3 regions of the Mesorhizobium sp. P2_A8 genome follow, and region 2 is predicted to be linked to each of the others. Evidence: riboswitches for the same ligand, from Rfam matches in the RefSeq annotation. Region 2 holds a riboswitch; each other region holds the start of a gene.
What was found. Region 2 has a riboswitch for cobalamin ahead of bluB (5,6-dimethylbenzimidazole synthase). Riboswitches for the same ligand answer to the same signal wherever they lie in the genome.
Positions count from the first base shown of each region.

Region 1: it holds a riboswitch for cobalamin, as region 2 does, so the genes downstream of both, AC1D10_RS24810 (DUF1636 family protein) here and bluB (5,6-dimethylbenzimidazole synthase) in region 2, are expected to answer to the same signal.
Region 3: it holds a riboswitch for cobalamin, as region 2 does, so the genes downstream of both, AC1D10_RS00095 (aromatic ring-hydroxylating oxygenase subunit alpha) here and bluB (5,6-dimethylbenzimidazole synthase) in region 2, are expected to answer to the same signal.

Region 1 covers NZ_JBFUDB010000008.1:400,768-404,034, reverse strand. Annotated here, with positions in the region: gene AC1D10_RS24820 (ABC transporter substrate-binding protein) at 1-429, opposite strand, end outside; gene AC1D10_RS24815 (ABC transporter ATP-binding protein) at 476-1,264, opposite strand; gene AC1D10_RS24810 (DUF1636 family protein) at 1,261-1,731, opposite strand; cobalamin riboswitch at 1,756-1,962, opposite strand; gene AC1D10_RS24805 (nucleoside hydrolase) at 2,246-3,220, shown strand.
Region 2 covers NZ_JBFUDB010000005.1:530,656-533,922, forward strand. Annotated here, with positions in the region: gene AC1D10_RS17740 (hypothetical protein) at 1-344, shown strand, start outside; partial or broken gene bluB (5,6-dimethylbenzimidazole synthase) at 515-1,096, opposite strand; cobalamin riboswitch at 1,147-1,326, opposite strand; gene AC1D10_RS17750 (histone deacetylase family protein) at 1,448-2,374, shown strand; gene AC1D10_RS17755 (exodeoxyribonuclease VII small subunit) at 2,378-2,629, shown strand; gene AC1D10_RS17760 (DUF2277 domain-containing protein) at 2,740-3,006, shown strand; gene AC1D10_RS17765 (pirin family protein) at 3,041-3,267, shown strand, end outside.
Region 3 covers NZ_JBFUDB010000001.1:16,181-19,447, forward strand. Annotated here, with positions in the region: gene AC1D10_RS00075 (ABC transporter ATP-binding protein) at 1-216, shown strand, start outside; gene AC1D10_RS00080 (DUF680 domain-containing protein) at 308-544, opposite strand; gene AC1D10_RS00085 (DUF680 domain-containing protein) at 622-828, opposite strand; gene AC1D10_RS00090 (DUF680 domain-containing protein) at 898-1,095, opposite strand; cobalamin riboswitch at 1,601-1,801, shown strand; gene AC1D10_RS00095 (aromatic ring-hydroxylating oxygenase subunit alpha) at 1,916-3,163, shown strand.

The sequences.
Region 1 (3,267 bases), on a different contig from region 2:
GTTCTTGTCGAGATGGACGCAGCTTTCCGTCAGAACCAGCGTCTTGATGCCATGCGGGGCAAGCGTGTCGGGCGTCACTTCGCCGCCCGGCTTCATGCCGTAGTACCAGCCGGCGAAGAAGAAATCGGGCTCGACCGCGACGAGGTTTTCAAGCGTCGGATATTTGGGGGCGAGTTCAGGGATCGAGCCCTGCTCGGCCTTGAATTCGGGACCGACCTTGTACCATCCGGTGATGCCGGTCAGGCCGACGATCGACGGCTGCAGTTTCAGCGCAAAAGTCATCTCGGCCATGTTGAGGTCATGGATGACGGCACGCTTCGGCGGCGCGTCGAAGGTCAGCGGTTTGCCGCAGCTGTCGACGGTCACAGGGAAGGCGAAGGCTGTCGAGGCCAGCAGCGAGAAGACAAGCGAAAAGGCGAGGCGTTTCAAGGTAAGTGCTCCTTTGTTGAACAGGGATTGGGCGGAACGGCTTCGATCAGGATGGCGGCGCGGCGCGGTTCGGCACCTCGAACACCGTCAGTTCGCGGTCTTCGGTCGGATGGCGCAGACGAAAGACGTCGACGCCGAAAATCTCGCGGATCAGCTGTTGGGTCAGCGCTTCGCGCGGCGCGGCGAACGCTTGCAGGCGGGCATTGTTCATCACCGCGACCCTGGTGGCGAAGGGGGCCACCAGGGCCAGATCGTGCAGCACCGCGATCACCGTCATGCCGAAGCCGGCCACGAGTTCGAGCAGTTCGCCACGGGCGCGCGGGTCGAGGTGGTTGGTGGGCTCGTCGAGGAACAGAATTTTTGGCTCCTGCGCGATGGCGCGCGCCAGCTGGGCGCGCTGGCGCTCGCCCCCCGACAGCGAGCCGATGGTGCGGCCAAGCAGCGGCAGCAGGCCGGTCCGGCGCAGCGCGTCGACGACAATGTCGCGTTCGTCGCTCCTGCGCCTCAGCCCGGCGTGCGGAACCCGGCCAAGCTCGACATAGTCGATCACCGCCAGCCGCGGATCGGGCTGGTCGGTCTGGCCGACCACGGCGATATGCAGTGCCCGCTCGGCGGCCGAAATCCTGTCCAGCCGGCGCCCGCCAAGCTTCACCTCGCCGGAACTTGGCCGCAGCATGCCCGACAGCATGCGCAGCAGCGTCGTCTTGCCGGCGCCGTTGGGGCCGATGATGGCGAGGCGATCGCTCGCGGCCACCGACAGGCTGACCGCATGGACCAGATCCCGGCCATTCGCCATGGCACTGAGGTCACGCGCTTCGAGAACCGGCGCTGTCATCGGCTGTTTCCCGCCGGATTCTCCGGACCCGGGATGCGGGCCAGCGTCTTGCCGGCCAATCCCGCCGGGCGCTGTCCCGAATTGCACCAGCCATCGGCGAGCGAAGCATAGAGCTTGGCGAATCGCACGAGATCGCCGACATCGGCCTGCGCATCGATGGAGCCGAAGAGATAGGCAGCCTTGCCCGATGCCTGGAAGGCAACCGTCAAGGGCCGTGCACAGCCGGCCATGCAAGACACGCCCTCGACCGTGAAGCCATGCGCCACGGCGGGTTCATGGTGGGCCGAGAGCCGGGAACGCAAATCGGAGCACAAATTTTCACCCGACCTGATCCCTGTCGGGACGTCGCGGCAAAGCGTGCAGACAATAATGCGGTGAATACGATCTGTAGCGCCGTCCAACTTTCCGTCTTTCTCGATTGGCGACGGAAGGATGTTGGCGTATCGGCCGACAAGACCGACGTCCACGTCTCCTCCCGGCACACCCCGTCCGGTCAACTCATGCTGATGGCAGGTCTCCTGGCTCGCGGGTCGTTGCGCCATCCTGCCTTCCCAGCCTTGCCGGCCAGTGGCATTTACGGATTTTGCTCGCCGCTTACAGTTGCGGGGGCAGCCACGGCCTCGACCCTTTGGGATCTCACCGTGTTCCCTTTTCACCCCTTGCCTTGCGGCCAGGGGACCATCACCGGGCCAGCGTAGATTTCCATCGATCGCATCGCAACGGTTTTTTGCGACGTCGCGGCTCCATCCAAATGTAATAACATTACGTTTGAAGCGATATTCCGCGACGATGTCAACTCCACTTGTGCGCAACACGGCGGCGGCAGGTGGCAGCTGCTCGAAATGGGCTCGCCACCGGAGGTAGAAGGTGGCCGGGGGGCCGAGCGAGTTGGCACTACGGTTGCCGAGGGCGAGAACCTTGACGGCGCAAGCGGCGGCAGTCTGTAGTCGCGGCAGGCTCGGCCGACAGAGGAGGTGCCATATGGAAAAGATCATCCTGGACTGCGACCCAGGGCATGATGACGCTATCGCCATCCTGCTGGCGGCAGGCAATCCGAAGATCGATCTCCTCGGTATCACCACGGTTTCGGGCAACCACAATGTCGAGAACACCACGCGCAATGCGCTTTCCGTATGCACCGCCTATGGCATCAAGGTACCGGTGGCGAAGGGCTCTCCCGGCCCGCTCCTCATCGATCAGGTGCTGGCCGTCGAGATCCACGGCGAGACCGGGCTCGACGGCCCCGTACTGCCGCCCGCCTCGTTCGAGCTCGACAAGCGGCACGCCGTCGACTTCATCATCGACACCGTCATGGCGCATGAGCCGAAGACGATCACGCTGGTGCCGGTCGGTCCCTACACCAACATCGCGCTTGCCGTGCGCAAGGATCCGCGCATCGTCGAGCGGGTGAAATCGGTCATCGCAATGGGCGGCAGTTTTACCAGGGGCAACATCACGCCCGCGGCGGAGTTCAACGTCTATGCCGACCCGGAAGCAGCCTCCGTGGTGTTCCGGGCCAACTGGGACGTCACCATGGTGGGGCTCGACCTGACGCATCAAGCGCTCGCCACCACGGGGCTTCAGGACCGGGTGCGCGCGGTAGGCGGCCCGATCGCCAAGTTCATCCTCGATATCTGGGAGTTCATCGCGACGACGCATGGTGGCCTCCTGCAGATCGAGTATCCCGCCGTGCATGACGCATGCTGCGTCGCGGCCATGATCGACCCGACCGTCTTCACCACCGAGAAGGCCGATATCCGCGTCGAGCTTGCCGGCCGGTGGACCAAAGGCATGACGGTCTGCAATTTCGAGAAGATGGGCGGCATGCACCATTTCGGCGGCACGGCGAGCGAGCAGGTCGACTTCCGCCACACCGTGGCGATGAAGCTCGACCATCAAAAATTCTGCGATTTGATAGTGGATGCGCTGGAGCGTCTAACCAAGAACAAGGCGTGACCCGCACCTTCGCGACGATACGGTAGGCAGCAAGAGACACCTGGGCG
Region 2 (3,267 bases):
ACGCCGTCTGGCTGGCGGTCATCATGTGGGGCGTGTCGTTCGTCATCTTCCTGCTGATGCTGGCTCCGGCCGGTGCCATTCTTTTCCTCATGCCCGGGCAGCTCGCGGGCTGGGCCTTCGTGCTCGCCATTGTCTTCGCCTGGGCTTTCAAGGCCGCGTTCATCGAACCCTTCGCCATCGCCTGCCTGATGCAGGTCTATTTCAGGACCATCGAGGGCCAGGTGCCCGATCCCGAGTGGGACGCCCGGCTGGCCGAAGCGTCGTCGAAATTCAGGGAACTCAAGGACAAGGCGCTGGCCTCCTTCGGTGGCTCGCGCTGGGGCACGGCCGGCGCGACAGGCTGATCAGCGGCGGTCGCCGTCGCCGGTGCGGCGCCGACAGCGTTGAGGCGCGTTACGGTCGATTTGAGCGGCGCTTCGCCTTGCCCGGAAAAAATCTCGCTCATGATCAGCTCCGGCAACGGCAGGCGGCGTCCCCAGCCGTGCGTTTCAAGGTCCGGTTTTGGCGCGAACTCCGAGACGCGGCCGACGCAGAGATAGGCGACCGGCGTCACATGCTCGGGAATTGACAGCAGATCTTTCAACGCCTGCGCCTCGATGATGCTGACCCAGCCGACACCAACACCTTCGGCGCGCGCCGCCAGCCAGAAGTTCTGCACCGCGCAAACCGTGCTGTAGAGGTCCATCTCCGGATTGTGCCAGCGCCCCAGCGGCGAACCCTTCGAGCGCTGGCGGTCGCAGGTGATGCAGATGTTGAGCGCGCTTTCGCAGATGCCATCCAGCTTGAGCTTGCGGTAGAGCGCCTGTCGCTCTTCCGCGATGGCTGGCAACTCCTGTTCGCGCGCCGCCAGGAACAGGTCGCGCACCTTCTGCCGTCGCTCGGTGTCGCGAATGACGATGAAGTTCCATGGCTGCATGAAGCCGACCGATGGCGCGTGATGGGCCGCAAGCAGCAGCCGCGCCAGCACATCATCTTCGAGCGCGGTGGGCAGGAAATGGCTGCGGACATCGCGCCGCGTGAACATGGCGCGGTAAACCGCGTTGCGTGCACTTTGGTCAAATCCGTCGCCAACTGGAGCGGTCATGTGTTCCGGCATCGCGTGTCCCCTTGCGATTGCAGTGTAGATGTCATCCGCCTGACCATGCGGACGACGATACCTGCCAGGCCGGTCTTCTGGCTCAGGATCAACCCGCGTCCGGTGCCTTCCCGTCATCGACAGTGGCATTTACCGGCGCGGTCCCCCTTACAGCGTTGGGCACGCCACGGAATTCAACCGTGTTCCCGATTCTCTCGCTTGCGGCGAGCACCAGGCAGTGGCGCCGACCTTACGCCGAAGCGCTAACGACGCCAATGCCCGTAGCGACACCAATGGACGCAGGCGTGATTTTCCCCAGTCATCAACCGCCTGCGCATGGCCTTTGTCGATCCGGGTCACTAGATTAGGGCGATGACCACCCGTCTCTACAGCCATCCGATCTTCCTCGAGCACATCACGCCGCCCGGCCATCCCGAGCGGCCCGACCGCTTGCGCGCCATCGAGCGTGTGCTCGACGACGAGGCTTTTGCCACGCTCGATCGCGTCCAGGCGCCGGAGGGCGACGAGGCCACCATCCTCTACGCGCATCCCGCCGATTTCGTCGCCCGCGTCCGCGCATCCATTCCCGACACGGGCATTGCCCGCATCGACGCCGACACCACCGCCAGCCCGAAGAGTTGGCAAGCGGCGATCACGGCGATTGGTGCTGCCAACGCTGCCGTGGACGACGTTTTCACAGGCCGCGCCGACAATGTCTTCGTCGCCGCGCGACCGCCCGGCCACCATGCCGAAAAAACCACCGCCATGGGCTTCTGTCTCTTCAACACGGCGGCGATTGCGGCGCGCCATGCACAGAGGAAACATGGCGTCGAGCGCGTTGCCGTTGTCGACTGGGACGTGCACCACGGCAACGGCACGCAGGATATTTTCTGGGACGATCCGACGGTGCTCTATTGCTCGACGCACCAGATGCCGCTCTATCCCGGCACCGGGGCAAAGAGCGAAACCGGCGCCGGCAACATCGTCAACGCACCGTTGGCGCCGCAGACCGGCAGCGAGGTTTTCCGCGACGCCTTCCTGTCGCGGGTCCTGCCGGCGCTCGACAATTTCGCGCCGGACCTGATCATCATTTCGGCCGGGTTCGACGCGCATCACCGAGATCCATTGGCCGAGATCAACCTGACCGAGGACGATTTTGACTGGGCGACCGGCCAGTTGATGCAGCGCGCCACGCGCCACAGCGGCAACCGGCTCGTCAGCTTGCTCGAGGGTGGCTACGATCTGCAGGGACTGGCATTTTCGGTCGCCGCCCATGTCGGGCGACTGATGAAAGGATGAATGATGGCTGGTGAGACCAACGAAGACATCAAGGCGATGAGCTTCGAACAGGCACTCGACGCGCTGGAGAAGATCGTCGATGATCTGGAGCGTGGCGACGTGCCGCTCGACCAGTCGATCCGCATCTACGAGCGCGGCGAGGCGCTGAAGGCACATTGCGACCGGTTGCTGAAGGCCGCCGAGGACAAGGTCGAGAAGATCAGGCTGTCGCGCGACGGCAAGCCGGTTGGAACGGAGCCGCTCGACGCCGACTGAGGCATGCTCCCGAACGATGGTCTTGCCTCACCGGTTTTTGGACATGATCATGATCGAGGATGGAATTCGCCCCGATTGAAACGGCTTCAGGAAGAGGAGGTTCGCAAACGATGTGCAGAAACATCAAGACCCTGTTCAATTTTGATCCGCCTGCAACCCATGACGAGGTGCGCGACGCAGCCCTTCAGTTTGTCCGCAAATTGAGCGGAACGACACGGCCCTCGAAGCAGAACCAGCACGCGTTTGACCACGCCGTCGAGGCCATCGCGGCATCGGCCCGTGAGCTTCTCGATTCCCTCGAAACCCATCAGCATCCCCGCAATCGCGAAGAGGTGGCAGCTAAGGCGCGGGCAAAAGCCGCGGTCCGTTTTGCCTGACGCAAGTAGGCGCGGCCGCTGACAAGGAGAGTGCATGAACTTCTTCCCTGGGAAAGACCCTGAAGTCGGCGATGCCTTTGCCAGCGACCAGATCGAGCTGATGGTCATCCCGAACGCCAAGGACATTGGCGGTTTCCAGGTGCGCCGCGCCCTGCCGACCGCCAAAAGGCGGCTGGTCGGGCCCTTCATCTTTTTCGACCGCATGGGCCCGGCGATCCTGCGCGCCGGCCAGGCGCTCGATGTCCGCCCGCATCCGCATAT
Region 3 (3,267 bases), on a different contig from region 2:
GGAACGGTGGACTATGTCGAGCAGCTCGGCGAGGTCCAACTTGTCTATGTCGACATCGGCCGCGCCGACCTGCCGCTGGTGACCAAGATGCCAGGCAATGTCGAGGTCAAGCGCGGGGCGACGCTGCGGCTGAGCGCGGACGCCAGCGACCTTCACATCTTCGACGCGGACGGGCACTCCTTCTCGCTCCGTCAGCCGGAAGCAAAGGCGGCCTGAGGTCAGGAGGACGTCGGAGGCCACATGAAAAACGAAGAGCGGCGGGCACAGGCCCGCCGCTCTTTGTTTGCAGATCAGCTTCGGCTGTTAGTTAGCGGCCGAAGAGGTTCCGGTCGCTGCCCTGAGGGGCAGACTTCTGTACGTCGCCCGACGAGTTGAGCAACTTGTAAACGGGCGAATCGCTGTTGCGGATCGAGCCCGTATGCGAGGCGTCGACGTTGACGGTCGCCTGCTTGTTGATGTCGGTGCCGCCAACATTGTCGTTGCCGGCATAGGCGCTGCCAGCGGCAATCAGAAGAGCGGCGGCAGTAAGAACAATCTTTTTCATTTTTGATACTCCGGTATTTTCGAATTCGAGGCGGCAGGCTGACCCGCCGCCTCGCCGTCGGATGCTAGTTTCGGATGTCAGTTGTTGCCGAACAGGTTGCGATCGCTGCCATGGGTGACAGGCGTCTGCGCAGCCGGCTCGGACTTCTTGGTTGAAGCCGTGTACGAGCTGTCGACCGAGGCGGCAGGCTGATTGGCGCCCTTGGAGCCAAAGTTGTCGCTTCCGGCGAAAGCGCTGCCGGAAATGGCCAGAACGGCGGCGGCAGCAATAAGGATCTTGTTCATTTTAGCTCTCCTGAATTTCTGGATTTTGCCAGGGCGGCGGGCGAGCCCGCCGCCTTCTGGGAATCGGCGTTAGTGGCCGAAGAGATTGCGGTCGCTACCCTGGACAGGCGTCTGAGCAGCCGGTTCCGGCTTCTTGATCGAAGCGGTCTGCGAGCTGTCGACAGCAGTGGCTACCGGGGCGTTCGAACCATAGTGGTCGCTACCGTTAGCAAAGGCGCTGCCGGAAATGGCCAGAACGGCGGCGGCAGTGAGAATGATCTTTTTCATTTTAGGTACTCCAGTATTTTTCCCGTCCGTCTAGCGGCGTGTCTTGGGATGAAATCGCGTCGTTCGGACCGCCCCGATGTGGGAAAGCCATCCAGCCATTTCCAATCACGAAGTTGTTCCGCGTGGACCAAGAATCTGCCACTTGAAATTGTGCCAAGAGCATCCACACCAGTTGTTTTTCTTTGTGATATCAAATAGTTATGTAAAATCGGCACCCCGATCACCAACTGTGTCGGAGGCCCAGCGTTCACACCGTCCTGCACGCACCGTCAACAGAAACGAACCGTTCGGTTCGATTTTAGAAGTTGCTAATAGTCACTTTTCGAAACCGTTAACCTTTCTTAGGCCCCGGCAAGGGGTCGGATTCGAGGAGATTGCAGCCGGCGATGGCTGCCTAGGAGATCGGGTTTCGGCTCCGCAATAGCCGGCCGGAGCGTTTCGCATGCGTGTCGCGCCGCATGGATACGATGTCGTTTTCATGCCGATGGCGCGCCCGCGATCGTGATTAGATCATGTCATCTCAGGTGCCGCTTCGTGACGACGAAGCGGAGAATTGGGAAGCCGGTCAGAATCCGGCGCTGCCCCCGCAACGGTGGTGGAGTTCAAGTCGCAACGGGAGACCACTGGGCAAACGCCTGGGAAGGTGTCGCGACCGTCCGCAAGGACACTCCAGAGCCCGGAAACCAGCCCGAGATATTTGAACTCGACTGATCGCGGTGGGCGGTCAAGAGGTGGATAGTGCATGTCCGGCGCTTCGCCGGTCTGCGTCCGATCCTTCCTCCATCACCACCAGTTCAGTCCTTGGCTATGAGGACAGGACATGGACGCGCGCAACGATATGCTGAGGCTGCTGCAGAGCCGCAGGAACGGCTTCTCGCTCGAGCAGCCCTTTTACACCGATCCGGACTATTTCAAGCTCGACATGGAGCTGATCTGGTATCGCGACTGGCTGTTCATCGGCCATGATTGCGAGCTGCCCAAGCCGGGCAGCTACATTACCGCGCAGATCGGCGATTATCCGGTCGTCCTTGTCCGCGACCAGAAGGGCAATATCAACGCCTTTCACAATTCCTGCCGCCATCGCGGCAGCCGAGTCTGCAATTCAGACAAGGGCACGGCGGCAAAGCTGGTCTGCCCCTATCACCAGTGGACCTATGAGCTGGACGGAAGGCTGTTGTTTGCCCGACAGATGGCGGACGGGTTCGACAAGAGCCAGTTCGGCCTGAAGCCCATCGCCTGTGAAAGTGTCGGCGGCTACATCTTCATCTGCCTGGGCAAGGAGCCGGCGGATTTCGCACCGATGCGGGCTATGATCGAGCCCTACCTTTTGCCGCACCGGCTGCGCGAGGCCAAGGTGGCGTTCGAGTCGACCATTGTCGAGAAGGGCAACTGGAAGCTGGTCTGGGAAAACAACCGCGAGTGCTACCATTGCGCCGGCAATCACCCGGAGCTTTGCAAAACTTTCCCGGAGGCACCGACGGTGACCGGCGTGCAGGGGGCCGACAGCGACCCGGAAATGCTTGCGCACTGGGCGAAATGCGAAGCGGCCGGCCTGCCGAGCAAATTCCGCATCGATGCGGCCGGACAGTACCGCGCCACCCGCGCGCCGCTGCTGCGCGACGCCATCAGCTACACCATGAACGGCAAGCGGGCGGTGAAGAAGAACCTCTCCGACACCGTCTCCGCCGACCGGATCGGCACCTTGATGCACTATCACTATCCGACGACATGGAACCACATCCTCATCGACCACGCGGTGACGTTTCGCGTGCTGCCGATCAGCGCCACGGAAACGGCGGTGACGACCAAATGGCTCGTCCACAAGGATGCGGTCGAAGGCGTCGACTACGATCTCGCCGAACTCACCCATGTCTGGACCGAGACCAACGACCAGGACCGCCACATCGTCGAGGAAAACGCCTTCGGCATCCTATCGCCCGCCTACGAGCCAGGCCCCTATTCGGAGCTGCATGAGGGCGGCGTGATCCAGTTCGTCGAATGGTACGCGTCGTTCATCGGTCCGCGGCTTGCCGAAGGCGGCCGGCCGGCGCTGCGCAGCGTTGCCTAGTGCATGTCGCTCAAAAATGGCCCCCGGTTTTGAGACAACGACATGCAAGGAAACAAGACCTGAAGCGCGTCGCATGAACCCGTTTCGACGCGACGCGCCTTGGT